Linked DNA regions of Piscinibacter sp. HJYY11. The protein of the gene in region 1 interacts with the protein of each later gene in a pairwise test. Links are inferred from orthologs where the notes say so. Each region holds a gene or a part of one and is shown on either strand. Other genes may lie near its edges. The genes, in order: cyoB and JI745_RS03290.

Region 1 (14,577 bases):
AATGCGTGGGATGGAAGCCTGGATCGAGTCGTTGTTGTCTCTGTTGGCATTGCCCCAGTTCGGGTTGAGCACCGTCTTCATCGTTGCCTTCATCTCCGCGACCTTGCTCCCCGTGGGCTCCGAGCCCGCCGTGTTCGGGCTCGTGAAACTCAACCCCGAGCTCTTCTGGCCCGCGGTGTTGGTGGCCACTGCCGGCAACACGCTTGGCGGCATGGTCACCTACTGGATGGGCTATGGCGCGGAGCGTGCCTACGAGAAGGTGGCACACCATGAGCCACGCGAAGCGCGAGTGCTCACGTGGCTGCGCCAGTTCGGTGCCAAGGCCTGCCTGATGTCGTGGCTGCCTCTCTTTGGAGACCCGCTGTGTGGCGTGGCCGGTTGGATGCGGCTGCCGTTTTGGCCGTGTGTGCTCTACATGGCGATCGGCAAGTTCGGGCGCTACCTCGTGATGACGGCGGTGCTGCTGTGGATGTGGCCGGGGCAGTACGGCGGGTGAGCGAGGGTTCGGCGGCGCGCGATTTGTCAGAAAGTCGACGCTTCGCCGGCATGGCGTCGTATCGGCGTGGCTTGTGCATGGCACGATGAAACGGTCGCCCTTGACCAAGAGGTCTCCATGCCCATCAAGTCCCCGCAGCCTCGCGCCAGACGCATGAACTGGTTCGATCGGCTCAAGAGCCTGTTCCAGAAGTCCGAGGCCGCGCCGCCCAGCTTGACCCAGGTGCTCGGCAAGGCCGGCTCGCGCCGCAGCGGCAAGAGCGGCAAGGCCCCCGGCAAGAACGCCGCGAACGTGTCGCACATGCTCAAGGCCCTGAAGGTGGTGCTCGACCAGCACGGGGCTTCGCGCTCGGTGCTGGCGCACCTGAGCGTGGTGGAGCAGGCGCTCGGGCACGGTGGCCTGCACGCGCTGGAGGACGTGCCGGCCGATGTGCTCGGCAAGGCCTTGTCGCAGCTCGAGATGCTGGTGTCGGACTGGTCCGAAGCGGGCATCGCTGCCCTGCGTGCGCAGATCAAGGCCGCGATGGCCAAGCCGGGCCGCATCGACGTGCGCGGCACCTCCTCGAAGAAGTCGACCGACTTCGACAACAGCCGGCTGCAGGTGAACGAAGCCAGCGTCTCCGTCTTCATGGAAGCGCGGGCACGCTGGGAAACCTCGCTGACCGGCGGGCGCTGACGGCAACGCCGCCGCGGAAAAGACAAAGGGCGCCGAGGCGCCCTTTGTCGTTGCTGCAGCGTGTTCAGGCCGTCTTGCGGGCGGCCTTCTTGGCGGCCGGCTTGGCGGCCGTCTTCGTCGCCGTCGTCTTGGTGGCGCTCGTGCGGGGCGCCGCCGGGGCCTTGCCGGCCTTGGCCAGCTGCGCGCTCAGCTCGTCGATGCGCTTGTGGAGCGCTTCCACGTCCTTCGCGCTCGGCACGCCCAGCTTGGCCAGCGCCTTGGCGGTGCGCTCCTCGAAGATCGACTCGAGCTTGTCCCAGTGCTGGCCGGCCTTGGTGGTCACTTCGCCGGCCATGCCGGTCATCTTGCTGGCCATCTCGTTGAGCTTGCCTTCGGCAACGCTCTGCGTCTTCTTCTGAAGCGTCACGCCTTCCTTCACCAGCGCCTCGAAGACCTTGCCGCCTTCTTCCTGCGCCTTGGAAAAGGCGCCCAGGCCGGCGAGCCAGATCTGCTGGGCCGAGTCCTTCACCGTGGCGGCGAACTGGCTGTCGAGCAGGCTTGCGGGCGACGCGGCCTTCTTGTCGGCCATCTGCTTGAGTTTCTTGACCATGGTCTCGTTCCTGTGAGTGGTGGATGAAGAAAGACGGTGCGCCGTCGCGGCACGAGGCGCCACTATAGGAGCGAGCGCGGCGCATGGCACCTGCTTTCTCTAGTGAGAGCCCCCAAGCGCCATCGGCGTCGAGGCTCGGGAAACTTCGCAGGGCATGCGCTTGCCTTTGGACAAGAATTCGCCCGTCATCCACAGGAGGAACGCATGCAGTATTTCGTGACCGGAGCCACCGGGTTCATCGGCAAACGCCTCGTCAAGACCTTGCTGCAGCGACGCGGTGCGACCGTGCACTTCCTGCTGCGCGAGGGCAGCGAGAGCAAGCTCCAGGCGCTGCTCGAGTACTGGGGCGCGCCAGAAGGCCGCGCCGTGCCGGTGTATGGCGACCTGACCGCCAAGAAGCTGGGCGTCTCGGCCGACGTGATCAAGAAGCTCAAGGGCCACATCGACCACGTCTACCACCTCGCGGCGGTGTACGACCTCAAGGCCGATGAAGAAGCGCAGGTGCAGGTCAACATCGACGGCACGCGCAACCTGGTCGAGTTCGCGAAGGCCATCGACGCCGGCCACCTGCACCACGTGAGCAGCATCGCCGCGGCAGGCCTCTACGAAGGCGTGTTCCGCGAAGACATGTTCGACGAGGCCGAGAACCTCGACCACCCGTATTTCATGACCAAGCACGAGAGCGAGAAGATCGTGCGCACCGAGAGCAAGGTGCCCTGGACGGTCTACCGCCCCGCGCTCGTGGTCGGCGACTCGCAGACCGGCGAGATGGACAAGATCGACGGGCCGTACTACTTCTTCAAGCTCATCCAGCGCATGCGTCAGCTGCTGCCGCCGTGGATGCCGAGCATCGGCTTGGAGGGCGGGCGCATCAACATCGTGCCGGTCGACTTCGTGGTGAGCGCGCTCGACCACATCAGCCACAGCAAGGCCGAGCTCGACAAGAAGTGCTTCCACCTCGTCGACCCCGAGGGCTACCGCGTGGGTGACGTGCTCGACACCTTCAGCAAGGCCGCGCACGCACCGAAGATGAACCTCTTCATCAATGCGGCGCTGCTGGGCTTCATCCCCAAGGGCGTGAAGAAGGGCCTGATGGCCATTGCGCCGGTGCGCCGCGTGCGCAACGCGGTGATGAAGGACCTGGGCCTGCCCGAAGACATCTTCACCTTCATCAACTACCCCACTCGCTTCGACTGCCGCGACACGCTCGCGGCGCTCAAGGGAAGCGGGATCGCCTGCCCGAAGCTGCCCGACTACGCCTGGCGCGTGTGGGACTACTGGGAGCGCCACCTCGACCCGGCGCTCTTCGTCGACCGCAGCCTGCGCGGCACGGTGGGCGGCAAGGTGGTGCTGGTGACGGGCGGCTCGTCGGGCATCGGGCTGGCGGCGGCGATCAAGTTCGCCGAGGCCGGGGCCATCACCATCATCTGTGCGCGTGACGAGGCCAAGCTGGCGGAGGCGAAGAAGGAGATCATGGCCGCAGCCGGCAAAGGTGCCAACGTGGCCACCTACTCGGCCGACATCGCCGATGAAGCCAGCTGCGCCGGCCTCATCACCTGGCTGACCGACACCTATGGCGGGGTCGACTTCCTCATCAACAACGCGGGCCGCTCCATCCGCCGCGCGATCGAGAGCAGCTACGACCGCTTCCATGACTTCGAGCGCACGATGCAGCTCAACTATTTCGGCTGCCTGCGCGTGACCATGGGGCTGCTGCCCGGCATGGTGGCGAAGAAGAAGGGCCATATCGTCAACATCAGCTCCATTGGCGTGCTGACGAATGCGCCGCGCTTCTCGGCCTATGTGGCGAGCAAGGCAGCACTCGATGCCTGGACGCGCTGTGCGTCGAGCGAGTACGCCGACACCGGCATCACCTTCACCACGATCAACATGCCGCTGGTGCGCACACCGATGATCGCGCCGACCAAGATCTACAACAACGTGCCGACGCTGGCGCCCGAAGAGGCGGCGGACATGATTGCCGAGGCCTGCGTGGACAAGCCGGTGCGGATTGCGACTCGCCTGGGCATCACCGGGGAGGTGCTGCATGCGCTCTTGCCGCGGGTGGCGCAGATCGTGATGAACACGAGCTTCCGGATGTTCCCCGACAGTTCTGCGGCCAAGGGCGACAAGAGTGGGAAGCCGACGCTCTCGCCGGAGGCGGTGGCGCTGCAGCAGATGATGCGGGGCATCCACTTCTGAGTTGAAGCAGCCGGGCGCGGCGACAATCGCCGCATGCGCCTTGCCGACATCCGTCAACGACTCGCCGCCCTCGGGGCCGGCCCGAAGCACACCGCACGTGTGCTTCGGCTGTGGTCGCAGGCTCAGCCGCAAGACAGCGGCAAGCGCCGGCTGGAAGACTTCATGCCGCAGCGCGTGCGCGAGGCGCTGCCAGCGCTGAGCGAAGAGCTGCAAGGCCTGGCCCGCCTGCGGGCCGAGCACGTTGGCGAAGACGGATCATCGCGGTTGCTGGTGGAACTCGCTGACGGGCAGACGGTCGAGAGCGTGCTTCTCCCGCGCGACGGCCTGTGCGTCTCCACCCAAGTGGGCTGCGCCGTCGGCTGCGTCTTCTGCATGACTGGCCAGAGCGGCCTGCTGCGCCAGCTCGGCAGCGCCGAGATCGTGGCCCAGGTCGCCCTCGCCCGCACCCGCCGCGTGGTGAAGAAGGTGGTTTTCATGGGCATGGGCGAGCCCGCCCACAACCTCGACAACGTGCTCGAAGCGATCGACCTGCTCGGCACCGGCGGCAACATCGGCCACAAGGAGCTGGTGTTCTCGACCGTGGGCGACGAGCGCGTCTTCGAGCAGCTGCCGCTGCAGACGGTGAAACCGGCGCTCGCGCTCTCGCTGCACTCCACGAAACCCGAGCTGCGCGCCGAGCTGCTGCCGCGCGCCCCGCGCATCGACCCGGCTGACCTGGTGGAAGAGGGCGAGCGCTACGCCCGCCTCACGCACTACCCGATCCAGTACCAGTGGACGCTGCTGGAGGGCATCAACGACAACGACGACGAGCTCGACGGCATCGTGCGCCTGCTCAAGGGCAAGTACGCAGTGATGAACATGATCCCGTACAACCAGATCGACGGGTTGCCCTACCAGCGGCCCTCATGGGAGAAGGCCGCCTCCCTCGCGCGCCGCCTGCACCAGCGCGGCGTGCTGACCAAGCTGCGCCACTCGGCGGGACAGGACGTCGACGGCGGCTGTGGCCAGCTGCGCGCGCGCATCAGCGCGACGGAAGAACCGGTGGCCCCCCGGCAGCGGCGTGTGGTGCCGGTGCGGCCCGTCTCGAATTGACGCTGAGTCAGTCGCGCGCCGCGAGCGAGCGGCTCGCACGCAGGGCCAACAGCGTGCACACGCAGCCCGACAGCAGGTAGACCGTCACCGCGCCCAGCCCGAAGCGGGCCGAGAAGCCCAGCGCCACCAGCGGCGCGAAGGCCGCGCCCACCAGCCAGGCCAGGTCTGAGGTGAGCGCCGCGCCGGTGTAGCGGAACTTCGACGCGAAGTTGGCCGTGACGGCACCGGCCGCCTGGCCGTACGACAGGCCCATCAGCACGAAGCCGACGAGGATGAAGAGGTCCTGCCCCAAGGCGCCGCCATCGAGCAGCAGCGGCGCGAAGAGGCTGAAGACGGCGATCAGCACCGCCAGCAGCGCCAGCGTGCGGCGGCGGCCGATGCGGTCGGCGATCAGGCCGGAGACGGGCATGGCCAGCGCGGCCAGCACCGCGCCCACGATCTGCACCGCGAGGAATTCGCCCGTCACCTGGTCGGAGTACAGCAGGATCCACGACAGCGGGAACACCGTCACGATGTGGAAGAGCGCATAACTGGCGAGCGCCGCGAAGGCGCCGATCACGATGTGCCGGCCCTGCTTGCGGAAGAGCTCGCCTTCGTTGCAGGGCTCGAGCTCGCGGGCGTTGAGGTCACGCTCGTACTCGTGGGTGACGACCAGGCGCAGGCGCGCAAAGAGCGCCACCACGTTGATCGCGAACGCGGCGTAGAACGGGTAGCGCCAGCCCCAGGTGAGGAAGTCGGCAGCGTCGAGGTTCTTCCACAGGTAGGCGAAGAGGCTGCAGGCGATCAGGAAGCCGAGCGGTGCGCCCAGCTGCGCGAGCATCGCGTACCAGCCGCGGCGGTGCCTGGGCGAGTTGAGCGCCAGCAGCGAGGGCAGGCCGTCCCACGAAGCGCCCATCGCCAGGCCCTGGCCGATGCGGCACACGGCCAGCAGCACGATCGCGAGGTCGCCCCAGGTGTCGTAACCGGGCAGCAGCGCCATGCTGACGGTGGACGTGCCCAGCAGGAAGAGCGCGACGGTGAGCTTGGTGCTGCGGCCGAAGCGGCGCTGGATCTCCATGCCCGCCAGCGTGCCGATCGGGCGAACGACGAACGCAAACGCGAAGAGCGCAAAGGCGTAGAGGATGCCCTCCAGCCGGCCGGCAAAGGGGAAGAACACCGCCGGGAAGACCAGCGCCGAGGCGATGCCGTAGACGAAGAAGTCGAAATACTCGGACGCCCGGCCGATCACCACGCCGACGGCGATGTCGCCCGGCGCCACGCGCTCGTGCTGTGTGCTGCCCGGCGCGTGATGGATGCTGCTGGTCCGGTGGGTGGGGAGGGCGGGGTGGGCGGTGCTCGACATCGGGCGGCAAGGCAGGACAGAGGTGCGAACGAGGATACGCCACCCAAGCCCGGGATGGCAGAGGTGTTCCTCTCGCCAGAGGGGTGGGACAAATTGTCCAATGGTTGATCTGGGTCAATCTGTCTACATTGCGGCTTCACGTGCGCAAGTGTGGTTTCCCCTGCGCCCCACGAGCCCCTTCGACACCGTGCCTACGACACCTGTGCCTCTCCTGAAGAACCGCCGACTGCGCTCGGGCCGTGCCCTTGGCTGGCTGGCGCCCGCCGCCTTGCTGGCCGGCTGCGACACCGTGGTGATGAACCCTTCGGGCGACATCGCCTCTCAGCAGGCCGACCTCATCGTCTCGTCGACGGTGCTAATGCTCATCATCATCATCCCGGTGATCCTGCTCACGCTGCTCTTCGCGTGGCGCTACCGCGAGACCAACACCGAAGCGACCTACGACCCCGAGTGGGACCACTCCACCAAGCTCGAGCTCGTGATCTGGGGCGCGCCGCTCCTGATCATCATCGCCCTGGGGGCGCTCACCTGGATCAGCACGCACAAGCTCGACCCGTGGCGCCCGTTGCAGCGCATCGACGCGCAACGCCCCATCGACCCGCAGGACCCGAAGGCCAAGCCGCTGGTGGTGCAGGTGGTCGCGCTCGACTGGAAGTGGCTCTTCCTCTACCCCGAGCAGGGCATCGCCACCGTCAACGAGCTGGCCGCGCCGGTCGACCGGCCGATCCAGTTCCGCATCACCTCGTCGACGGTGATGAACTCCTTCTACATCCCCGCGCTCGCCGGCCAGATCTACGCGATGCCGGGCATGGAAACCAAGCTGCACGCGGTGATCAACCGCGCCGGCGTCTATGACGGCTTCTCGGCCAACTTCAGCGGCGATGGCTTCTCGCACATGCGCTTCAAGTTCCACGGCCTGTCGGACACCGGCTTCGCACGCTGGGTCGAGAGCCACAAGGCCACGAACGACGAGCTCACCCGCGCCGTCTACCTGAAGCTCGAGCAGCCGAGCGCGAAGGAGCCGGTGCGCCGCTATGGCCGTGTAGACCCGAAGCTGTTTGATGCCGTGCTCAACCGCTGTGTCGACACCGCCAAGATGTGCATGAACGAGATGATGGCCATCGACGCCGCCGGCGGCATGGGCAGGCAAGGCCTGGCCTACCTCGAGCGCAAGCCCTGGCGCGAAGGCGAGCGCCTGTACGTCGCCACCGCGCTCTGCACCCCCGACAACCCGACCGGCTCGCCCGTCCTGCAGGACGGTGGTGAGCTCGCCGTGATGCGCCGCTGAGCCGGCCCGCCGATATGTCTACCGCTTCCCTCAACCTGCAAACACTCGTCTTCGGCCGCCTCGGCCCCGACGCGATCCCGCACGACCCGATCATCTGGGCCACCTTCGCGATGGTGGTGCTGGGGGGCTCGGTGATGCTCGTCCTGATGACGCGCTACCGCGTCTGGGGCCCGCTGTGGCGCGACTGGCTCACCAGCATCGACCACAAGAAGATCGGCATCATGTACATCGTGCTGGGCCTGGTGATGCTGCTGCGCGGCTTCGCCGACGCGCTCATGATGCGGCTGCAGCAGGCCATCGCCTTCGGCGACAACGTCGGCTACCTCAACCCGCACCACTACGACCAGATCTTCACCGCCCACGGCGTGATCATGATCTTCTTCGTGGCGATGCCGCTGGTCACCGGCTTCATGAACTACATCGTGCCGCTGCAGATCGGCGCGCGCGACGTGGCCTTCCCCTTCCTCAACAACTTCAGCTTCTGGATGACCGCCGGCGGCGCGGTGCTCATCATGTGCTCGCTATTCCTCGGCGAGTTCGCACGCACCGGCTGGCTGGCCTACCCGCCGCTGTCGGGCATCCTCGCGAGCCCCGGGGTGGGCGTCGACTACTACCTGTGGTCATTGCAGGTGGCGGGGGTGGGCACCACGCTCTCGGGCATCAACCTGATTGCCACGATCATCAAGATGCGCGCGCCCGGCATGTCGATGATGAAGATGCCGGTGTTCACCTGGACCTCGCTCTGCACCAACATCCTGATCGTCGCCGCCTTCCCGGTGCTGACGGCGGTGCTCGCGCTGCTCACGCTCGACCGCTACGTCGGCACGAACTTCTTCACGAACGACCTCGGCGGCAACGCCATGATGTACGTGAACCTGATCTGGATCTGGGGCCACCCCGAGGTCTACATCCTGATCCTGCCGTGCTTCGGCATCTTCTCGGAGGTGGTCTCCACCTTCAGCCGCAAGCGCCTCTTCGGCTACGCGTCGATGGTCTACGCCACCGTCGTGATCACCATCCTGTCGTACCTCGTGTGGCTGCACCACTTCTTCACGATGGGCTCGGGGGCGAGCGTCAACTCGTTCTTCGGCATCACGACGATGATCATCTCGATCCCGACCGGCGCGAAGATCTTCAACTGGCTCTTCACCATGTACCGCGGCCGCATCCAGTTCGACGTGCCGATGCTGTGGACGGTCGGCTTCATGGTCACCTTCGTGATCGGTGGCATGACGGGTGTGCTGCTGGCGGTGCCGCCGGCCGACTTCGTGCTGCACAACAGCCTCTTCCTGATCGCGCACTTCCACAACGTGATCATCGGCGGCGTGCTGTTCGGCCTCTTCGCCGGCATCGTGTTCTGGTACCCGAAGGCCTTCGGCTACAAGCTCGACCCGTTCTGGGGCAAGGTGTCGTTCTGGTTCTGGCAGATCGGCTTCTTCGTCGCCTTCATGCCGCTGTACGTGCTGGGGCTGATGGGCGTCACGCGCCGCATGAGCCATTTCGACGACCCCTCGCTGCAGATCTGGTTCCAGGTGGCGGCGCTCGGCGCGGTGCTCATCGCGATCGGCATTGCCGCGTTCCTGATCCAGCTCGTGGTGAGCTACCTGCGGCGTGAGCAGCTGCGCGACGTGACGGGCGACCCGTGGGACGGCCGCACGCTCGAGTGGTCGACCTCTTCGCCGCCACCGGCCTACAACTTCGCGTTCACGCCGGTCGTGCACGACAACGACGCCTGGCACGACATGAAGCGCCGCGGCCACCAGCGCCCGACCTCCGGCTTCAAGCCCATCCACATGCCCAAGAACACGGCGGCCGGCATCGTGATCGCCGGCCTGTCGACGGCGCTCGGCTTTGCGCTGATCTGGCACATGTGGCTGCCGGCCGGCCTGCTCTTCGTGGCCACCGTGGGCGCGGCGATCTTCCACACCTTCAACTACAAGCGCGACTACTACATCCCTGCAGATGAAGTGACCCGCAGCGAGGACCAGCGCACGCTTGCGCTGAATGCCGTGAGCGCGGCCCGGGCCTGAACACGACTCCCACCATGACCACCCTTCAACCTGCCATGGCCACCCCCGGAGGCCCGGCCGCCGTGCTGAACGACGCGCCGCCGGTCTTCTACGACAACGGCGACCACCACCCGCAGCAGGGCACGCTGCTCGGCTTCTGGCTGTACCTGATGAGCGACTGCCTCATCTTCGCGGTGCTGTTTGCCACCTACGCCGTGCTGGGCCGCGCCTATGCGGCCGGCCCGTCGGGTGCCGACCTGTTCGACCTCAACCTGGTCGCGATCAACACAGCGCTGCTGCTGCTGTCGTCCATCACCTACGGCTTCGCGATGATCGGTGCGCAGCACAAGCGCAAGGGCCAGGTGCTGGGCTGGCTGGCCATCACCGGCGTCCTGGGCCTGGGCTTCCTCGGCATCGAGATCTACGAGTTCGCGCACCTCATCCACCAGGGCGCGGGCCCGCAGCGCAGCGCCTTCCTGTCGTCGTTCTTCGCCCTCGTCGGCACGCACGGCCTGCACGTCACCTTCGGCTGCATCTGGCTGGTGACGCTGATGGTGCAGGTGGCCAAGCACGGCCTCATCCCCGAGAACCAGCGGCGGCTGATGTGCCTGTCGATGTTCTGGCACTTCCTGGACGTCGTCTGGATCGGCGTCTTCACCTTCGTCTACCTGATGGGAGTCATGCCATGAGCGCTGCACAGACCGGCCATCACGCCGAGCTTGCCCACGGCGCGCACGACCCCGGCCACAGCGAGCCGCACGGCCACGATCACGGCGACGGCGGCTATCACTTCAGCGCCAAGGGCTACGTGATCGGCTTCCTGCTGTCGGTGGTGCTCACCGCCATCCCCTTCTGGCTGGTGATGGGCAAGGTGCTGCCCACGCAGGGCCTCACCATGGCGGTGATCCTCGGCTTCGCGGCGGTGCAGATCGTCGTGCACATGGTCTACTTCCTGCACATGAACGCGAAGATCGAAGGCGGCTGGTCGATGCTCGCGCTGATCTTCACCGCCGCGCTGGTGCTCATCATGCTGGCCGGTTCGATCTGGGTGATGTTCCACCTGAACGCGAACATGATGCCGGTGCACGACATGCGGAACATGCCATGACCACGACTTCCCTCCAGACCCCGGCCGTCGACCCGCTGGACGACAACGATCTCGACACCAGCACCGCGGCCACCGGCCGCCCGGTGCTCTGGGTCACGCTGCTGCTCGCCGGGCTCTTCGCGCTGGCCGGCTTCGTCGCGCTCGGCATGTGGCAGATCAACCGACTCACCTGGAAGACCGAGCTCATCCAGCGCATCGACCAGCGGGTGAAGGCCCCCGCCGTGGCCGCCCCCGGCCCGGCCGAGTGGTCCGGCCTGACCGAGGCCAGCGCCGAGTACCGCCGCGTCACGCTGCGCGGTCAGTACGCGCACGACAAGGAGACGCTGGTACAGGCCACCACCGCACTCGGCAGCGGCTACTGGGTGCTCACGCCCATGCGCACCGAGCAGGGCTTCTGGGTGCTCGTCAACCGCGGCTTCGTGCCGCCCGACAAGCGCGACCCCGCCACCCGCCCGGTGACGGCAGGTGACGCGGTGCAGACGGCCGAGGGCCTCTTGCGCATGTCGGAGCCGCGCGGTCGTGTGCTGCAGGACAACGACGCTGCCGCCAACCGCTGGTACTCGCGCGACGTGGTGGCGATCGCCAGCGCACGCGGCGTGGGCGGCGCGCAATCGGTCGCGCCGTACTTCGTCGACGTGGCCGCCGCCAACGACGCGCCGCTCGACTGGCCGCGCCCCGGCCTCACCGTGCTGCACTTCAGCAACAACCACCTGATCTACGCGCTGACCTGGTTCGTGCTCGCCGGCATGGTCGCGGCCGCGATCGCCTTCGCGGCGGTGGCGGAGTACCGCGCCTCGCGCCGGCGCGCGGCGATGCGGCAGGACGCCTGAGCCCTTCCGGCATGGCGGCCGACAACGCTGCCCGCACGGCGCCGGCCGACGCCGGCCAGGCCCCCGAGAAGCTCGCCGGCCGCAACAACCTGCTGCAGCTGATCCAGATGCGCTGGCTGGCGGTGGCCGGCCAGCTGGCCACCATCCTGGTGGTGCACTTCGTGCTGCGCATCGCGCTGCCGCTGCCCGAGATGCTCACGCTGCTGGGCACGCTCGCGGCCTTCAACATCGCCTGCTGGCTGCGCAGCCGCACGGCCGGGCGCGTGAGCGACACCGAGCTGCTGTGCGGGCTGCTGGTCGACGTGCTGATCCTGAGCGCCCAGCTCTACTACGCCGGCGGCGTCACCAACCCGTTCATCTTCCTGTACCTGCTGCAGGTGGCCGTGGCCTCGGTGCTGCTGCGGCCCACCTACACCTGGACGGTCGTCGGCTTCACGAGCCTGTGTTTCGTGGCGCTGACGCAGTGGTACCGGCCGCTGCAGATGAGCGGGCTCGACGACGCGGCGCTGTCTGCGCCGTACATCGGCGGCCTGCTGTTGTGCTTTCTGCTGAACGCAGGCCTGCTGGTGATCTTCATCGTGCGCATCGAGCGCAACCTGCGTCGGCGCGATGCGCGCCTGGCCGACCTGCGCCAGCGTGCCGCCGAAGAAGAGCACATCGTGCGCATGGGCCTGCTCGCCTCGGGCGCGGCGCACGAGCTGGGCACGCCGCTCGCCACGCTGTCGGTGATCCTCGGCGACTGGTCGCGCATGGCGCCGTTCGCTGCCGAGCCCGAGCTGCGCGAGGAGATCGAGGAGATGCAGATCCAGATCCAGCGCTGCAAGACCATCGTGAGCGGCATCCTGATGTCGGCCGGCGAGGTGCGCGGCGAAGCGCCGGTGCAGACCACGCTGCATGCCTTTCTCGACGAACTGGTGGCGCACTGGCGCCGCACGCGCGGTGCAGTGGGGCTGGCCTATGAGCGCTCGGAGGTGCCCGAGCTGGCGGTGATCTCCGACTTTGCGCTGCGCCAGATGATCGACAACGTGCTCGACAACGCCTTCGAGGCGGCACCCCAGTCGGCGCCGCGCCTCGTGGCCCGCTGCGAGCAGGACGAGCTGGTGCTGCAGGTGCAGGACGACGGCCCGGGTTTTGCGCCGGCGATGCTCGAACGCTTCGGCAAGCCCTACCAGTCGAGCAAGGGCAGGGCGGGTGGCGGCCTGGGGCTCTTCCTCTCGGTGAACGTGGCACGCTCGCTGGGTGGGCGCATCAGCGCGCGCAACCGGCCCGAGGGTGGCGCCGAAGTGGAGATTCGCCTGCCGCTCGCGGCGCTGGCGCCGGCCGATGACAATGCCGCCGATGAGCGCTGAGGACAACGCACACGACCCGCTGCTGCTGATCGTCGAGGACGACGATGCGTTTGCGCGCACGCTGGTGCGCTCGTTCGAGCGGCGCGGCTACCAGGTGCTGCGGGCGACCAGCCTCGACGACGTGCGGGTGCTGCTGGCCGAGCAGACGCCCGAGTTCGCGGTGGTCGACCTGCGGCTGGCCGGTGGTGCCTCGGGCCTCGCGTGCGTGCAGCTGCTGCACGAGCACGACGCCACCACGGTGATCGTGGTGCTCACCGGTTATGCCAGCATCGCCACCGCGGTCGAGGCCATCAAGCTCGGCGCACGCCACTACCTTGCCAAGCCGGCCAACACCGACGACATCGAAGCCGCGTTCGAGCGCAAGCAGGGTGATGCGGAGGTCGAGCTGACCGAGCGCACGACCTCGATCAAGACGCTGGAGTGGGAGCGCATCCACCAGACCCTGGCCGAAACCGGGTTCAACATCTCGGAAACCGCCCGCCGGCTGGGCATGCACCGGCGCACGCTCGCCCGCAAGCTGGAAAAGCAGCGCGTGAAATAGCCCTCCGCGCGGGTGGCATGTAGGCGACACCGTCGCACGATCGTGCTTCCTACACTGCGCCTTCCGTACCGACTTGGCGCCACAGAGGAGACCAGCCATGAGCACCCCCACCATCCCCAGCACCGCGCTGCAACTGCGCTCGCTCGTCAAGAAGAGCGGCGAGCTCGAGCTTTCGCTGCAGAGCGTGCCCGTTCCGCAGCCCGCCGACGATGAAGTGCTCGTCCGCGTCGAAGCCACGCCGATCAACCCGTCGGATCTGGCGCTGCTCTTCGGCCTGGCCGACATGTCGACCGCCAAGGTGTCGGGCTCCGGCGCGAGCACAGTCGTGACCGCCCAGGTCCCCGAGAAGATGCTGCGTGGCCTGGCCGCCCGCCTCGACGAGTCGATGCCCGTCGGCAACGAGGGCGCCGGCACGGTGGTGAAGGCCGGCTCGTCACCCGAGGCGCAGGCGCTGCTGGGCAAGACGGTTGCCATCCTCGGCGGCGCGATGTACGGCCAATACCGCGCCGTCAAGGCCAAGCAGGCCCTGCTGCTGCCGGAAGGCACCACGGCCGCCGAAGGCGCCTCGTGCTTCGTCAACCCGCTTACCTCGCTGTCAATGACCGAGGTGATGCGCCGCGAAGGCCACAAGGCGCTCGTGCACACCGCTGCCGCGTCGAACCTCGGCCAGATGCTCAACAAGATCTGCCAGAAGGACGGCATCGCCCTCGTCAACATCGTGCGCAAGCCCGAGCAGGTCGAGATCCTGAAGAAGATCGGCGCCAAGTACATCGTCGACTCGAGCACGCCGACCTTCATGGAAGACCTGACCAAGGCCTTGATAGAGACCGGCGCCACGCTGTGCTTCGACGCCATCGGCGGCGGCAAGCTCGCGGGCCAGGTGCTCACCTGCATGGAAGCCGCGGCCAACGCCAACGCCAAGGAATACAGCCGCTACGGCTCCAACGTCTACAAGCAGGTCTACATCTACGGCGGCCTGGACCGCGGCCCGACGGAGCTCAACCGCAGCTTCGGCATGCAGTGGGGCGTGGGCGGCTGGCTCTTGACGCCCTTCCT
Region 2 (14,556 bases), 3.8 Mb from region 1 along the record:
CGCGCACGAGGCTGTCGGTCATGCGGGCCAGCACCGGCGAGAGCGATTCGCGCAGGCGGTGCTCGAACATCAGGTCGAGCTGCTTGTCCAGGTCGGCCAGCACGCGCTGCACCACACGGGCTTCGTCGACGACAGCCACAGCGGGTGAGAACGCCGCCTGCACCGGCACGGCCGGGGCGGCCTGCACCGGCGGCACGTAGGGCTCCGGTCTGCCCATCGGCGTGGGCGCGGTCTCGGCGAACGCCGGGTTGACCGGCAGCGGCGGGAATTCGTCGACCTCGGGCACCGCTTGCGCCTTGGGCAACACCACGACCTCGGTGAGCACCGGGACGCGCTGCGGCGGCTGCTGCGGCGGAACGGTGGGCTTCACGACTGCGGCTCCTGCGCCACGTCGTGGCGGGCGATCTCATAGCCACGATCGCTGTAGTGTTTCCAACGGGCGCGGCCGGCCTGGCGGTCTTCCCCGTCGTGCGAGACCAGCTCGATCACACGGGCGAAGCCCTCGAAACCATCGACCAGCTCGTGGCCCAGGTTGAGCAACACCTCGTGGTGCGGTACCTCGCGCACCTGCTCGCTCAGCCAGACCGGGGTGTCGCGCAGGCGGGCCGCAGGTGCCTGGCCCGGCCGTGCGTAGACATGCGGCACGAAGTCGAGGGGCTCGAAGACCCATAGCTGCTTGTCGAATCGCGCGAGGACGTCTGCTGGTGCGCAGACCACCACTTTGGCGCCTCGGCGCACCGCTTTGCGCAGCAGGCGGCACGCATAGGCCATGCGGTCAGGCACGTTGAAATGGAAGCTGACCTCGGTCACGGCGACGGCCGGATGAAACGTCAACGCGCCTGCGACAGCACGAAGTGCGTCAGCAACGGCACCGGCCGACCGGTCGAGCCCTTGGCGGCGCCCGACTTCCAGGCCGTGCCCGCGATGTCGAGGTGGGCCCAGCGGTACTTGCCGGTGAACTTCTTGAGGAACATCGCCGCCGTCACCGCACCGGCCGCTCGCGGGCCGACGTTGCCCATGTCGGCGAAGTTGCTCTTCAGGCCTTCGGCGTATTCCTCGTCGAGCGGCATGCGCCACGCCGGGTCGAGGGAGGCGCGGCTGGCCGCAATGAGCTCATCGGCCAGGGCGTCGTCGGGCGAGAAGAGACCGGTGTTGTGGTGGCCGAGGGCGATCACGCAGGCCCCGGTGAGCGTGGCCACGTCGACCACGGCCGCAGGCTTGAAACGCTCGGCGTAGGTGAGCGCATCGCAGAGGATCAGCCGGCCTTCGGCGTCGGTGTTCAGGATCTCGATGGTCTGGCCGGACATGCTCGTGACGACGTCGCCCGGCTTGACCGAGCGGCCGTCGGGCATGTTCTCGCAGGCCGGCACGATGACGACAACGTTCACCTTGGGCTTGAGTTCGGCCACGGCGCGCAGGGTGCCCAGCACGCTGGCGGCACCGCACATGTCGAACTTCATCTCGTCCATCTCGGCCGCGGGTTTGATGGAGATGCCGCCGGTGTCGAAGGTAATGCCCTTGCCGACGAGCACGATGGGCGCCTGCGTCTTGGCCGCGCCGTTGTAGCGGGCCACGATGAACTTCAAGGGCTCATGCGAGCCCTGGGCGACGGCGAGGAAGGAGCCCATGCCGAGCTTCTCGACGTCCTTGCGGTCGAGCACCTCGACCTTGAGCTCGTGCTCGCGGCCGAGCTTCCTGGCCTGGTCGGCCAGGTAGGTCGGCGTGCAGTGGTTGGCCGGGCGGTTGCCGAGGTTTCGCGCAAAGGTCACGCCCGCCGCGATGGCCTGGCCGCGCTGCAGACCGGCCTGCACGGCCTTGGTCTGCGCCTTGGTGCAGACGAGCGTGAGCTTGTCGAGCGGCGACGCTGCCGGTGCGCTGGGCTTGGTATCGCGGTACTGATAGAGCGCGTCGGCCGCGGCCGTGGCGGCGGCTTCGGCGTGCGCCTCGTCCAGCTCCGCGCCGACCAGTGCCACCGCCACGTGGCGTGCGCCGAGGCCCTTGATCTGGCCCACGCCGCCGGCCACTGCCGACTTGAATTCCTTCACCCCGCCCTTGCCGGCCGCGACCGCGAGCACGCGCGCCACTTTCACGCCGGCCGGTCGGTGCAGGTAGAGCTTGTTGCCGGCCTTGAGCTTCCAGTCGTGCTGCGCCAGCGCGTCGTTCAGCGGTGAGGCGAGCTTGGCATCGAGCGACGCATCGACCGCCTCGCCCACGACCACCAGCAGCAGCGCATCGGCAGCAATGGAAGACAAGGCCGCAGGTGCGGCGATCTGATGACGGAAGTCCATAATGCGGCGGCCCTACGAGATGATCCAACGATGTTATTCGATTCCTCTCTGAGAAGAGACCTGTCGCGATCCTTCGGCGCCACGCTGGTGGTCATCCTCACCATCGTGGTGACGATGATGCTGATCCGCACGCTCGGGCAGGCCGCGGTGGGCCGCATCGCACCGCAGGACGTGGTGCTGCTGCTGGGCTATTTCGCCCTCGCCCACCTGCCGACGATGCTCGCGCTCTCGCTGTTCATCTCGGTCGTGGCCACGCTCGGCCGCATGTACCGCGAGAGCGAGATGGCCATCTGGTTCGCAAGCGGCGTGGGCCTCTCCCGCTTCGTGCGGCCGGTGCTGCGCGTGAGCTGGCCGGTGCTGCTGGTGGTGGCGCTGCTGGTGCTCTTCGTGTGGCCGTGGGTCAACCAGAAGAGCAACGAGATGCGCGAGCGTTTCGAGCAGCGCTCCGACCTGTCGCGCGTGGCGCCCGGCCAGTTCCAGACCTCCCGCGACGGGCAGCGCGTGTTCTTCATCGAACGCTCCACCGACAACGGCCGTGATGCGCGCAACGTGTTCATCCTCGCGCGGCAAGGCGACAGCGAGTCGGTGACCTCGGCCCGCAGCGGCCGCATCGAGAACACGCCCGAGGCCAACTTCCTCGTGCTCGACCGGGGCCAGCGCAACGAGCAGAACCTGAAGAGCAACGAGAAGACCGTCTCGAGCTTCGAGACCTACCGCGTGCAGGCCGGCGAAAAGGCGCTCAGCGGCGTGGACAAGCTGCCGCCCAAGGCGCAGCGCAGTGCCGAGCTCGTGCGCGACACCGACCCGGCTGGCCGAGGCGAGCTGGCCTGGCGGCTCGGCCTGGCGCTCGGTGCGGGCAACCTGCTGCTGCTGGGCATCGGCCTGTCGGCCACGTCGCCACGGCGTGCCAGCAACTGGAACCTGCTCTTCGCGCTGCTCGCCTTCGTCGTCTACTACAACCTCATCAACCTGAGCAAAGCCTGGGTCTCGAGCGGCAAGCTGGAGATGGGCGCGGCGCTGGCCGTGATCCACGGCGGCGCCTTCCTGGCGGCGCTCGCCTTGATCTGGTGGCGCGACCACGGCACGCACCTGCAGCTGCGGCCGAGGCGCCCAACCTCGACGGTGGCGCCCGCATGAGGACTGTCCGCCGCCTGCTTTATCGCGATATCGTGTCGTCGGTGCTCTTCGTGGCGCTGGCGTTCCTGTCACTCTTCTTCTTCATCGACTTCGTCGACGAGCTGGCCGACGTGGGCAAGGGCTACACCGCCTTTCATGCAGCGCTTCACTCGGTGCTGGAGCTCCCCGGGCACCTGTACGAGCTGGTGCCGATCGCCGTGCTGATCGGCACCATCTACGCCTTGTCGCGCATGGCGCAATCGTCGGAGTTCACCATCCTGCGCACCGGTGGGCTCGCACCAGGGCGGGCGCTTTCGCTGCTGGCGGGGCTGGGCGCGGTCTTCGCCGTCCTGACCTTCGTGGTGGGCGACTATCTCGCGCCGCTCAGCGAGCGCGCCGCGACCATGGTGCAGACACGCGCGAAAGGCGGCTTCAGCGTGGGCGGCTCCGGGGCCTGGCTGAAGGACAAGAGCATGACGCCACAAGGCGAGCGTTCGTACTCGATCAACGTCGGCCGCGCGACCTCGGGCGGCGAACTCGCCAACATCCGCATCTTCGAGTTCGATGCCAACGGCCGGCTGCTGCGGCGCATCGGCGCCGGCAGCGGCTCCGTCAACCAGGACGGCGTCTGGTCACTCGCCGACGTGACCCTCACCGACTGGAGCACCGTCGGTGCGCCGGACTTCCAGCCCAGCGTCAACGAAGAGAAACGCCCGGCCTACGAATGGGCCAGCACCTTGCCGGCCAGCGTGGTGGCGGCCGCCGTGCTCCCCGAGAAGTCGATGTCGACCCTGGAGCTCTTTCGCTACATCACCCACCTGGCCGACAACGAGCAGGCCGCACAGCGCTACGAGATCCGCTTCTGGAAACGCGCGCTCTACCCGCTTGCCTGCCTGGTGATGGTGGCCCTGGCCCTGCCCTTCGCCTACCTGCACGGGCGCGCCGGCGGCGTGAGCCTCAAGGTCTTCGGCGGGATCATGCTGGGCATCAGCTTCGTGCTGCTCAACAACGTGGCCTCGCACCTCGGCCTTCTGCAAGGCTGGACACCCTGGATCGTGGCGGCCACGCCGAGCCTGATCTACCTGCTGTTGTCGCTGGCGGCGTTCAGCTGGCTCGTGAGGTACCGATGAGCACGACTGGCCTGCTGCTCTTCGCGCACGGCGCGCGTGACCCGAACTGGGCCCTTCCCTTCGAGGCCGTGGCGCAGATCGTGCGCCAGCAGCGGCCCGGGATGCCAGTGGTGCTCGCCTTCCTGGAGTTCATGAGCCCCACCTTGCCGGTGGCCGGTGCGGCGCTCGCCGCCCAAGGCTGCACCGAGGTGGCCGTGGTGCCGCTTTTCCTTGGGGCGGGCGGCCATGTGCGCAAGGACCTGCCGGCCTTGCTCGCCGAACTGGCCGCGGTCTACCCGCAGGTCACCTGGTCCTTGCAGCCGGCCATCGGCGAGGTCGACAGCGTGGTCCGGGCCATGGCCGAAGCGGCGCTCAAGCTCGCCTCCTAATACTCTCAGTGGAATAATCCAGACAGCTCACATACTGCTCTGGATATATGAACCTTCACCAGTTCCGGTTTGTCCAAGAGGCGGTCCGGCGCGACCTCAACCTGACCGAGACCGCCAAGGCGCTCTTCACCTCGCAGCCCGGCATTTCCAAGGCCATCCTTGAGCTCGAAGGCGAGCTCGGGGTCGACATCTTCGCCCGGCACGGCAAGCGCCTGCGCCGGGTCACCGAGCCCGGCCAGCACGTGCTGGCGAGCATCGAGATCATCATGCGCGAGGTCAACAACCTGAAGCGCATCGGCGAAGAGTTCTCCAAGCAGGACAGCGGCACGCTCTCGATCGCCACCACCCACAGCCAGGCCCGTTACTTCCTGCCCGAGCCGCTGGCCCAGCTGCGCAAGCGCTTCCCCAAGGTCAACATCAGCTTGCACCAGGGTTCGCCCGCGCAGGTGGCGCAGATGCTGCACGAGGAGGTGGCCGACATCGGCATCGCCACCGAAGCCATCGGCGACGTGGACGAGTTGGTCGCCCTGCCCTGCTACGAATGGCAGCACGCCGTGGTGATGCCCCCCAGCCACCCGCTGGCGCAGGCCGAGCGCCTGAGCCTGGAAGACCTGGCGCGCGAGCCCATCGTGACCTACCACCCGTCGTTCAGCGGCCGCACCCGCGTCGACCAGGCGTTCACCGCCCGTCACCTGAAGCCCAACATCGTGCTGGAGGCCATCGACGCCGACGTCATCAAGACCTACGTGCGCCTCGGGCTGGGCATCGGCATCGTTTCCGAGATCGCGGTGCGCGACGACCCGCCCGGTGGCGACCTGATCTCCCGGCCGGTCGGGCATCTCTTCGGCCGCAGCATCACGCGCGTGGCCTTCAAGCGCGGCGCCTACCTGCGCAACTTCGTCTTCGCCTTCGCCGAGATGCTGTCGGAGCGGCTCAACCGCGCGCTCATCACCAAGGCGATGAGCTCCCGTGACGCCCACGGCGGCCCCCAGGACACCACCGACTACCAGCTCTGAACACGCGACCATGAGCACGACCTTCGCCACGCCCCGGATCACCAGCCGCCTGCCGCAGGTCGGCACCACCATCTTCACCGTGATGTCTGCGCTGGCGCAGCAGCACAACGCCGTCAACCTCGGCCAGGGCTTCCCGGATTTCGACTGCGACCCCCGCCTGCTCGACGCCGTGAACGCCGCCATGCGCCGCGGCCTCAACCAGTACCCGCCGATGGCGGGCGTGCTGCCGCTGCGTGAAGCCATCGCCCAGAAGATCGCGCGGATCTACGGCCACGGCTACGACCCGGTCCACGAGATCACCATCACCGCGGGCGCCACGCAGGCCATCCTGACCGCCATCCTTGCCATCGTGCACCCAGGCGACGAAGTCATCGTGCTCGACCCGAGCTACGACAGCTACGAGCCCAACATCGAACTGGCCGGTGGCCGCGCCGTGCATGTGCCGCTCACGCCGCGCACCTTCCGCCCCGACTTCGACCGCATCTCCGCAGCCATCAGCCCGCGCACCCGTGCCATCCTCATCAACACGCCGCACAACCCGAGCGCCACTGTCTGGTCGGCTGACGACATGCGGCGCCTGGCCGAGCTGCTGCGCCCGACCGACGTCCTCGTGATCGCCGACGAGGTCTACGAGCACATGGTGTTCGATGGCGCGCAGCACGAGAGCGTGTCGCGCAGCCCCGAACTGGCGGCGCGCAGCTTTGTCGTGTCGAGCTTCGGCAAGACCTACCACGTGACGGGCTGGAAGGTCGGTTATGTGGCCGCCCCGGCAACGCTGATGGCGGAATTCCGCAAGGTCCACCAGTTCAACGTGTTCACCGTCAACACGCCGGTGCAGCACGGCCTGGCCGACTACATGGCGGACCCGGCACCCTACGAGCAACTGGCGGGCTTCTACCAGCGCAAGCGCGACCTCTTCCGCAGCGGCCTCGCCTCGACCCGGCTCAAGCTGCTGCCCACCACCGGCAGCTATTTCCAGAGCGTCGACTATTCGGAAGTGAGCGACCTGAACGAAGAAGCGTTTTGCCGCTGGCTCACGAGCGAAGTCGGCGTGGCGGCGATCCCGCTGTCGGCGTTCTACCCCGGCGGCTTCGAGCAGAAGCTGGCCCGATTCTGCTTCGCCAAGAAAGACGAGACGCTGAAGCTCGCGCTCGAGCGTCTCAACGCTTGCTTTTCTTGAACTCGAACTCTTCCAGCGTCAGCGACGGCTGTTCGGTGGAGACGTCGAGGTCGAGCGAGAAGCTTGCGAGTGGCTCGGCCTTCTCCGCCGACGCCGGCACGCTGGTCACCGTCGGCGCCGGCTCGCCACCGAGGGGCAGCAGGAGGTCGACTCCCTCCACGTCGACGGCACGCTCGGCCAGGTCACGCGCAGTGCTGTAGAGGAAAAGCAGCTCGCGATAGGCAGGCACGTCGAAGGTCGGCCCGGCATCACGGCGGAAGAGTGCCGTGTCGAGCAGCTCCATCGCCTGCGAAGGCCGGTTCCACACGTCCTGCAGGCGCTGCATCACCTCGGGGTAGCCCTCGAGGTTGAGGCCGTCTTCCGGGTCCACGTCCCACTCGGGCGCGTAGGCATTGAAGCGGCGGTTGAAGCGCTCGCGGATGCGGTCGTACGGCTCGCGCTCGCCACGGCGGCGGTAGATCTCGAGCAGCTTCAGATAGGGCAAGGGGCTCACCCCGCCGGTGCTGCGCACATGGCCCATCAACAGGTCGATGGCGGCTTCATCCTGGCCGAGCACCACGAAAAACTCGGCCTGCTGCTCGAGATCGATCAGCTCTTCGGCCGACATGGGACGGCGTGGCTCGACCACCGCATCGGGCTCGGCAGCGCGCAGCGTGGGCACCGGTGCAGCAGGCGGCGGCAGAGGCTCCGATGGCGGTGTGAGGGTCGGCAGCGGAGACGGTGCGGAGATCACACCGGGGATGCTGAGCGCCTTGGCCTCCTCCGTCATCTCACCCAGCGGCTCGGGCGCCACGCCAGCCCCTGCCGCGTGCTGGTCACCCCACCATGCCGCAGCCGCTCGATCGCGGCGCCGCAGCCACCACATGGCGACGAGCGCGCTGGTCAGCAGCACGCACACCACGACCAGCAGATAGACGAGCGGGTTTGCATAGCGGCTGGCTTCGGCGGCTCGCACGCGCGCCTGCATGTCGTCCAGCGCCTTCTGGGTGACCTGACTGTCGGCTCGCAGCTTCAGCAGCGACGCTTCCATCGCCTTCAGGCGCTCCAGTTCCTCTTGCCGTTGCGCGACCTCGGGGTCGACATGGCGCCGCGCCGCGCCAGAGGCCGGCTCCTGCGGTGCAGTGCCGAGCCGCGTCTCCATCTGCAGCTGCGGAACGACGAGCGCATCGGTTTCGACGGGGTCCAGTCGAAGCATCGGGCCGCGCGGCTTGGCGGGAGCAGCCGGCGCAGCACGTGTCTCGCGAGCAGTACGTGCCGGTGGTGCCACGGTGGGCGCCACAGCAGGGCCGGTCGACGACGAGCCGGCCGCGTCGCCGCGCCGCTTGCGCGCACGTGGCGGCGCGGCGGGTGAGGCGGCCGGGGCGGAGGCCTCTGCGGCCGGCGGCACGGCCGCGAGCACCGGGGACACCGCGGTCTCGGCTCGATCGGGTGCCCAGCCGTCCTGGCCCGAGGCGGTGGTGGTCGCGCCCGGTGGATCGGCGAGCAACGTGAAGTTGCGTGAAAGGCTCGAAGGGCAGCCCAGTTGCAGATGCACGGCGACCACGGGCTCGTCGACCGCCTGAGTGGTCGTCACGCGGATGCGTCGCTCTCCCGTCGTGGCCGTCTCCAGGCGCGTGCGCACCACGCTCTCGGGCAGCACACGGTCACCGAAGCTCACCTCGGCCTTGACACAACGGGTCTCGATGGATTCGCCAGCGTCGAGTCGCACGGCGATGGTGAAGTTGAGAGGCTGGCCCAACACGGCTGCCGAACCGACCCTGCCAAGGCCCAGCGCCGTCGCCGCATCCATGCCCAACGCAAGGGCCAGGAACAGTGCGAGCGAGGGCAAAAATCTCTGCATTCTTGGGGCAGCGGGGTAGCGAGTCACTCTAGCATGAAGGCCCCGCTTCACGAGGTGAACCATGGCTCGTGGAGCGGCATTCCATGCTGCATGACACAATCGCCGCGTGCGTCTTGCACGCACCCACCTCACCCGCCACATGCCCTCAGAACTGCACGCCGAACGCCGTGATGCGGCCCTGGTCCTGACCCTCAGCGGCCCGGCCACGCGCAACACGCTGTCGGAGCAGGTATTCGCTGCAGGGATCGAAGCCCTCGACGTCGCCGAGAACGACAGCAGCGTGCGCTGCATCGTGCTGCGCGGCGATGGTGACTTCTTCTGCGCAGGCGGTGACATCCAGCGCCTCAAGGCCAACCGCGATGCCGAGCGCTCGGTGCAGGACAACATGCTCCAGCGCTTCCACGATTTCGTCGAAGCCTTGCGCGTCTTTCCCAAGCCGGTGATCGCAGCCGTGGAAGGCGCCGCCGCCGGCGGTGGCTTCTCGCTCGCGCTGGCGTGCGACCTCATCGTCGCCGCCGACGACGCGAAGTTCATCCTCTCGTATGGCCGCATCGGCCTCTCGCCCGATGGCGGCGCGACCTGGCAACTGATGCAGCGCCTGCCGCGCAACCTGGTGCTGCAGATGCTGTGGCTCTTCGAGCCCGTGAGTGCCGCGCAGTTGCAGGCCCACGGCCTGGTGAACTGGGTCGTGCCCAAGGGGCAGGCGAGCACGCAGGCGTTCGCCATCGCCGAGAAGCTCGCAGCCTGCGCGCCCAACGCGATCGCCAGCGCCAAGGAGCTCGTGAACCAGTGGCCCGAGCGCAGCCTCGCGCAGCAGCTCGACCTCGAACGCGATCACTTCCTCGACAACTTCTTCCACCCGAACGGCGGTGAAGGCCTGCAGTCCTTCCTGGACAAGCGGCCACCGACGTTCGAGTAGGACCACAGCAACACACGCTGTCGCGACAGAGACAACCATGAACAGCCCCGTTCTTACAATCGAAGAGCAGTCCAACATCGAGTCCGGCGCGTGGTTCTCCAAACTCTCACAACCTCTGCGCGAAGCCATCTTGTCGAGAGCGCACGTGAGGCGCCTGGCCGATGGTGCGATGCTCGCGTCGCGCGGCGCGCAGGCCGAGAGCTGGTCGGGCGTGGCCAAGGGCGCGGTGCGCGTGAGTTCGGTGTCGCTCTCCGGCAAGGAGATCACGCTCACCTACGTGGAGCCGGGCGTGTGGTTCGGCGACATCTCGCTGTTCGACAACTTCCCGCGCACGCACGATTCGTATGCGCATGGCGAGACCACGCTGCTCGTCGTGCGCAAGGCCGACTTCCAGGAGCTGCTCGCCCACTTTCCCGAGCTGTACGAAGCGCTGCTGCGCCTCAACTGCCGTCGCCTGCGCCTGATGTTCGACATGATCGAAGACCTCAACACGCGGCCGCTGTCGGCGCGCCTGGCCAAGCAGATCCTGCTTCTGGCACGTGGCTACGGCGTGAAGCAGGGCGACGAGATCCGCATCGGCTTGCAGCTGGCGCAGGAAGACCTGGCGCAGCTGCTCGGCGCCTCGCGCCAGCGCGTGAACCAGGAGCTCAAGGGCTTCGAGCGGGCGGGTGCGGTGCGCATCGAGCCCACGCGCCTCGTCGTGCTGTCGCGCGAGAAGCTCATCTCACTTTCCGAACGTTGACGGCACCCTGGTGCCGGTGACCCATGAATCCCGACACCAGTTCACACACCATCGACACGCAGGCGCTCGAGCGCTACCTGCAGGCGCATCTCCCCGGCTATCGCGGGCCGCTCCAGCTCGAGAAGTTCAAGGGCGGGCAGTCCAACCCCACCTACAAGCTCGTCACGCCGGAGCGCTCGTATGTGATGCGCTCCAAGCCCGGGCCGGTGGCCAAGCTGCTGCCCTCGGCGCATGCGATCGAGCGCGAATACCGCGTGATGTCGGCCCTGCAGGGCAGCGCCGTTCCGGTGCCGCAGATGCACTTGCTGTGCGAAGACGAGTCGGTGATCGGCCGCGCCTTCTTCATCATGGAGTTCATGCAGGGCCGCGTGCTGTGGGACCAGTCGCTGCCCGGCATGGCGCCCGAAGAACGCGCCGCGCTCTACGACGAGATGAACCGCGTGATCGCGGCCATGCACCAGGTCGACGTGAAGGCCGTGGGCCTGGCCGACTACGGCAAGCCCGGCAGCTACTTCGAGCGCCAGATTGCGCGGTGGAGCAAGCAGTACGTTGCCTCCATCACCCAGCCCATCGAGGCGATGGACCGCCTCATGGCGTGGCTGCCGGCGAACATGCCGGCGAGTGCGCGCGATGAGTCGCAGGTGTCGATCGTGCACGGGGACTACCGCCTCGACAACCTGATGTTCCACCCGAGCGAGCCGCGCGCCATCGCCGTGCTCGACTGGGAGCTGTCGACACTCGGCCACCCGCTCGCCGACTTCAGCTACCACTGCATGTCGTGGCACATCCCGCAGGCCACTTTCCGCGGGATCGGTGGGCTCGATCTTGCGTCGCTGGGCATTCCGCTCGAGGCCGACTACCTGCGTCGCTACTGTGAGCGCACCGGCCGTCACGACGTGGCCACGGTGGAGGCCGATTGGAATTTCTACCTCGCCTACAACCTCTTCCGCGCTGCCGGCATCTCGCAAGGCATCGCCAAGCGCGTGGAGAACGGCACCGCCTCCAGCGCCGAGGCGCGCCAAGTGGCCGCAAGCGCCCGGCCCCTGGCCGAAATGGCGTGGCAGTTCGCCCAGCAGGCCTGAACCACTCAGCCCCGAATCACCCCAGGAGACAGACATGGACTTCGCCTACTCTCAACGCACCCAGGAGCTGCAAGCCAAGTTGCTGCGCTTCATGGACGACTACATCTACCCCGCCGAAACGCGCTACACCGCCGAGATCGAAGCCAACACCAAGGCCGGCAAGCGCTGGACGCCGCTACAGGTGATCGAAGAGCTGAAAGTCAAGGCCCGCGCGCAAGGCCTGTGGAATCTCTTCCTGCCGCCCAGCGCCGACGGCTCGGTGCGTGAAGCCGAATACGGCCCGGGCCTGAGCAACCAGGAATACGCGCCGCTGGCCGAGATCATGGGCCGCGTGATGTGGTCGAGCGAGGTCTTCAACTGCTCGGCGCCCGACACCGGCAACATGGAAACCATCATTCGCTACGGCACCGCCGAGCACAAGAAGCGCTGGGCCGAGCCGCTGCTCGACGGCAAGATCCGCAGCGCCTTTGCGATGACCGAGCCGGCGGTCGCCTCATCCGACGCGACCAACATCGAAGCGCGCATCGAGCGCCAGGGCGACGAGTACGTGATCAATGGCCACAAGTGGTGGATCTCGGGTGCCGGTGACCCACGCTGCGCCATCTACATCTTCATGGGCAAGACCGACCCGACCGCGCCTCGCCACAGCCAGCAGTCGATGATCCTCGTGCCGGCCGACACGAAGGGCATCACCGTGATCCGCCCCCTGCCCGTCTTTGGCTACGACGACGCGCCGCACGGGCACTGCGAGATCCTGTTCGAGAACGTGCGCGTGCCGGCCAGCAACATCCTGCTGGGCGAAGGCCGTGGCTTCGAGATCGCGCAAGGCCGCCTCGGCCCGGGCCGCATCCACCACTGCATGCGCCTGATCGGCCTGGCCGAGCGCGCACTAGAACTCATGTGCAAGCGCGCGAGTTCGCGCGTGGCCTTCGGCCGCACCGTCGCCGAACAAGGTGTGACGCGTGAGCGCATTGCCGAGGCCCGCTGCATGATCGAGCAGGCCCGCCTGCTCACGCTCAAGTCGGCGTGGATGATGGACGTGGCCGGCAACAAGACCGCCAAGGCCGAGATCGCGATGATCAAGGTGGTGGCGCCGTCGATGGCCTGCCAGGTGATCGACTGGGCGATGCAGGCGCACGGCGGCGGCGGCGTGTCAGACGACTTCCCGCTCGCCTACTTCTACGCCATGGCCCGCACGCTGCGCTTCGCGGACGGCCCCGACGAAGTGCACCGCAACGCCATCGCCAAGATGGAACTCGGCCGCCACGCCGCGGCCTGACGGCAAGGTGACGAAGGGGCTCAGCGCCCCTTCGGCGGGTCTTCAGGGCCGAGCTGCGTCTGCCAGGCCGTGGAGCCCGTGGTGTGCCAGTCGGGCGAGCCTTCGGCGCCCACACCCGCCACGCGCAAGGCTTGCAGCACGGCCACCTCGAACAGGCTGACCGCCTGCGTCATCCACTTCACACTGGGCTCGGGCAACTGCAGGCGCAGGTAGGCCCGGCCGCGCAGCAGCATCAGCACGAAAGGTGGTTCGGACTTGAGGAAGCCCTTCATCGACTCTTCGAGTTGCTGAGCCAGTGCGCCTTCCACCCACGACGCGGCCTCGGCCTGCGCGCTGCTGACGAGCCCGAAACTCGAACGCACCTCTTTCGCCGCCTTGTACGGCACCTTCGGGAACATGGCCAGCCAGCGCATCTCTTCTGGCGTGTTCATGTCGATCACGGTTTGCGTGCTCTCGGTGAAACGCTCGAAGGCCTGGCGTTCGAGGTTCTCGAGCAGCGACTGCGAGATCAGCAGCACCTGCAGATTGGGAGACAAGCCGAGCTCCATGCGCAGGCGCAGCTCATGGCCGTCGATGTACTGGCGTTGTGGCGGGCCCCATTCCAGGCGCCACGGCTTGCTTTCCATGCCGCCGCTGATCACGAAGCCCTCGCCTTCGGCTTCGCGCTTGTACTTGAGCTTGTTGTGCTTGGCCCACTCCACCACCTCGGGCCAGTCGGGGCCAGGGGCCGGCCTGGAAATCAGCTTCTTGAAGGCATCAAGCATGATGAGGTGGCATCCACTAGAGTGGGCACACGGCAGGTGCCGCGATGACTGGAGACTATAGCGATGATCGACGTGTATTCGTGGGCTACCCCCAACGGCCACAAGGTGCACATCATGCTCGAGGAATGTGGCCTGGCGTACCGCGCGCACCCGGTGAACATCGGTGCAGGCGACCAGTTCAAGCCCGAGTTCCTCTCGATCAGCCCGAACAACAAGATTCCCGCCATCGTCGACCCGGACGGACCTGATGGCGAGCCCATCTCGATGTTCGAGTCTGGCGCCATCCTGCTCTACCTGGCCGGCAAGACCGGGCGCTTCCTGCCCGGCACCGTACGCGGCCGCTATGAGGTGCTGGAGTGGCTGATGTTTCAGATGGGCGGGGTGGGCCCGATGCTCGGCCAGGCGCATCACTTCCGCATCTACGCACCGGAGAAGCTGCCCTATGCCATCGACCGCTACACCAACGAAGCCAAACGGCTCTACGGCGTGATGGACAAGCGGCTGGCCAAGAGCAAATACATCGCCGGCAACGAATACACCATCGCCGACATCGCCATCTTCCCGTGGCTGCGCTCCTGGAAGAACCAGGGCATCGACTGGGCCGACTACCCGCACCTCAAGGGCTGGTTCGACGAGATCGCGGCGCGGCCGGCCGTGCAGCGCGGCGTGGAGGTGCTGGCCAACCTGCGCAAGCCGCTGGTCGACTCGCAGGCCCGCGACGTGCTGTTCGGTGCCCAGCAGTACCAGCGACGCTGAGCGTCGCTTGCCCGGCAGCGATTGCGCCCCCCAGACCCGGGGTCGCCAAAACGGCTGGTTCGCGTACTGTCCGCGT

Evidence for each region.
Region 2: the proteins of cyoB (region 1) and JI745_RS03290 interact in binary tests that used the Escherichia coli proteins (3 or more experiments, as listed by UniProt). The link is inferred for Piscinibacter sp. HJYY11 from one-to-one orthologs.

Annotation. Positions count from the first base shown.
Region 1 is NZ_JAERQZ010000001.1:4,505,356-4,519,932, forward strand. What follows is about bases 7,320-10,206. They hold cyoB (cytochrome o ubiquinol oxidase subunit I), read left to right. Parts: upstream 7,320-7,698; coding sequence 7,699-9,714; downstream 9,715-10,206. Other genes in these bases: cyoA (ubiquinol oxidase subunit II), read left to right, coding at 7,320-7,684; cyoC (cytochrome o ubiquinol oxidase subunit III), read left to right, coding at 9,750-10,206. In the rest of the region: JI745_RS21150 (YqaA family protein), read left to right, coding at 11-496; JI745_RS21155 (hypothetical protein), read left to right, coding at 614-1,171; JI745_RS21160 (phasin family protein), read right to left, coding at 1,236-1,760; JI745_RS21165 (SDR family oxidoreductase), read left to right, coding at 1,965-3,962; JI745_RS21170 (RNA methyltransferase), read left to right, coding at 3,996-5,054; JI745_RS21175 (MFS transporter), read right to left, coding at 5,062-6,396; more of cyoA, read left to right, coding at 6,692-7,319; more of cyoC, read left to right, coding at 10,207-10,382; cyoD (cytochrome o ubiquinol oxidase subunit IV), read left to right, coding at 10,379-10,801; JI745_RS21200 (SURF1 family protein), read left to right, coding at 10,798-11,631; JI745_RS21205 (ATP-binding protein), read left to right, coding at 11,643-12,980; JI745_RS21210 (response regulator transcription factor), read left to right, coding at 12,970-13,521; JI745_RS21215 (zinc-binding dehydrogenase), read left to right, coding at 13,619-14,577. UniProt on the Escherichia coli protein: Cytochrome bo(3) ubiquinol oxidase is the terminal enzyme in the aerobic respiratory chain of E.coli that predominates when cells are grown at high aeration.
Region 2 is NZ_JAERQZ010000001.1:720,677-735,232, forward strand. What follows is about bases 5,148-8,013. They hold JI745_RS03290 (pyridoxal phosphate-dependent aminotransferase), read left to right. Parts: upstream 5,148-5,928; coding sequence 5,929-7,098; downstream 7,099-8,013. Other genes in these bases: JI745_RS03285 (CysB family HTH-type transcriptional regulator), read left to right, coding at 5,148-5,918; JI745_RS03295 (FimV family protein), read right to left, coding at 7,079-8,013. Outside these bases: JI745_RS03255 (hypothetical protein), read right to left, coding at 1-370; JI745_RS03260 (DNA polymerase III subunit chi), read right to left, coding at 367-810; JI745_RS03265 (leucyl aminopeptidase), read right to left, coding at 831-2,288; LPS export ABC transporter permease LptF, read left to right, coding at 2,319-3,425; LPS export ABC transporter permease LptG, read left to right, coding at 3,422-4,534; JI745_RS03280 (sirohydrochlorin chelatase), read left to right, coding at 4,531-4,902; more of JI745_RS03285, read left to right, coding at 4,950-5,147; more of JI745_RS03295, read right to left, coding at 8,014-8,926; JI745_RS03300 (oxepin-CoA hydrolase, alternative type), read left to right, coding at 9,078-9,857; JI745_RS03305 (Crp/Fnr family transcriptional regulator), read left to right, coding at 9,895-10,599; JI745_RS03310 (phosphotransferase), read left to right, coding at 10,623-11,681; JI745_RS03315 (acyl-CoA dehydrogenase family protein), read left to right, coding at 11,716-12,960; JI745_RS03320 (hypothetical protein), read right to left, coding at 12,981-13,724; JI745_RS03325 (glutathione binding-like protein), read left to right, coding at 13,788-14,480. UniProt on the Escherichia coli protein: Shows aminotransferase activity with methionine and histidine as substrates, and to a lesser extent also with phenylalanine.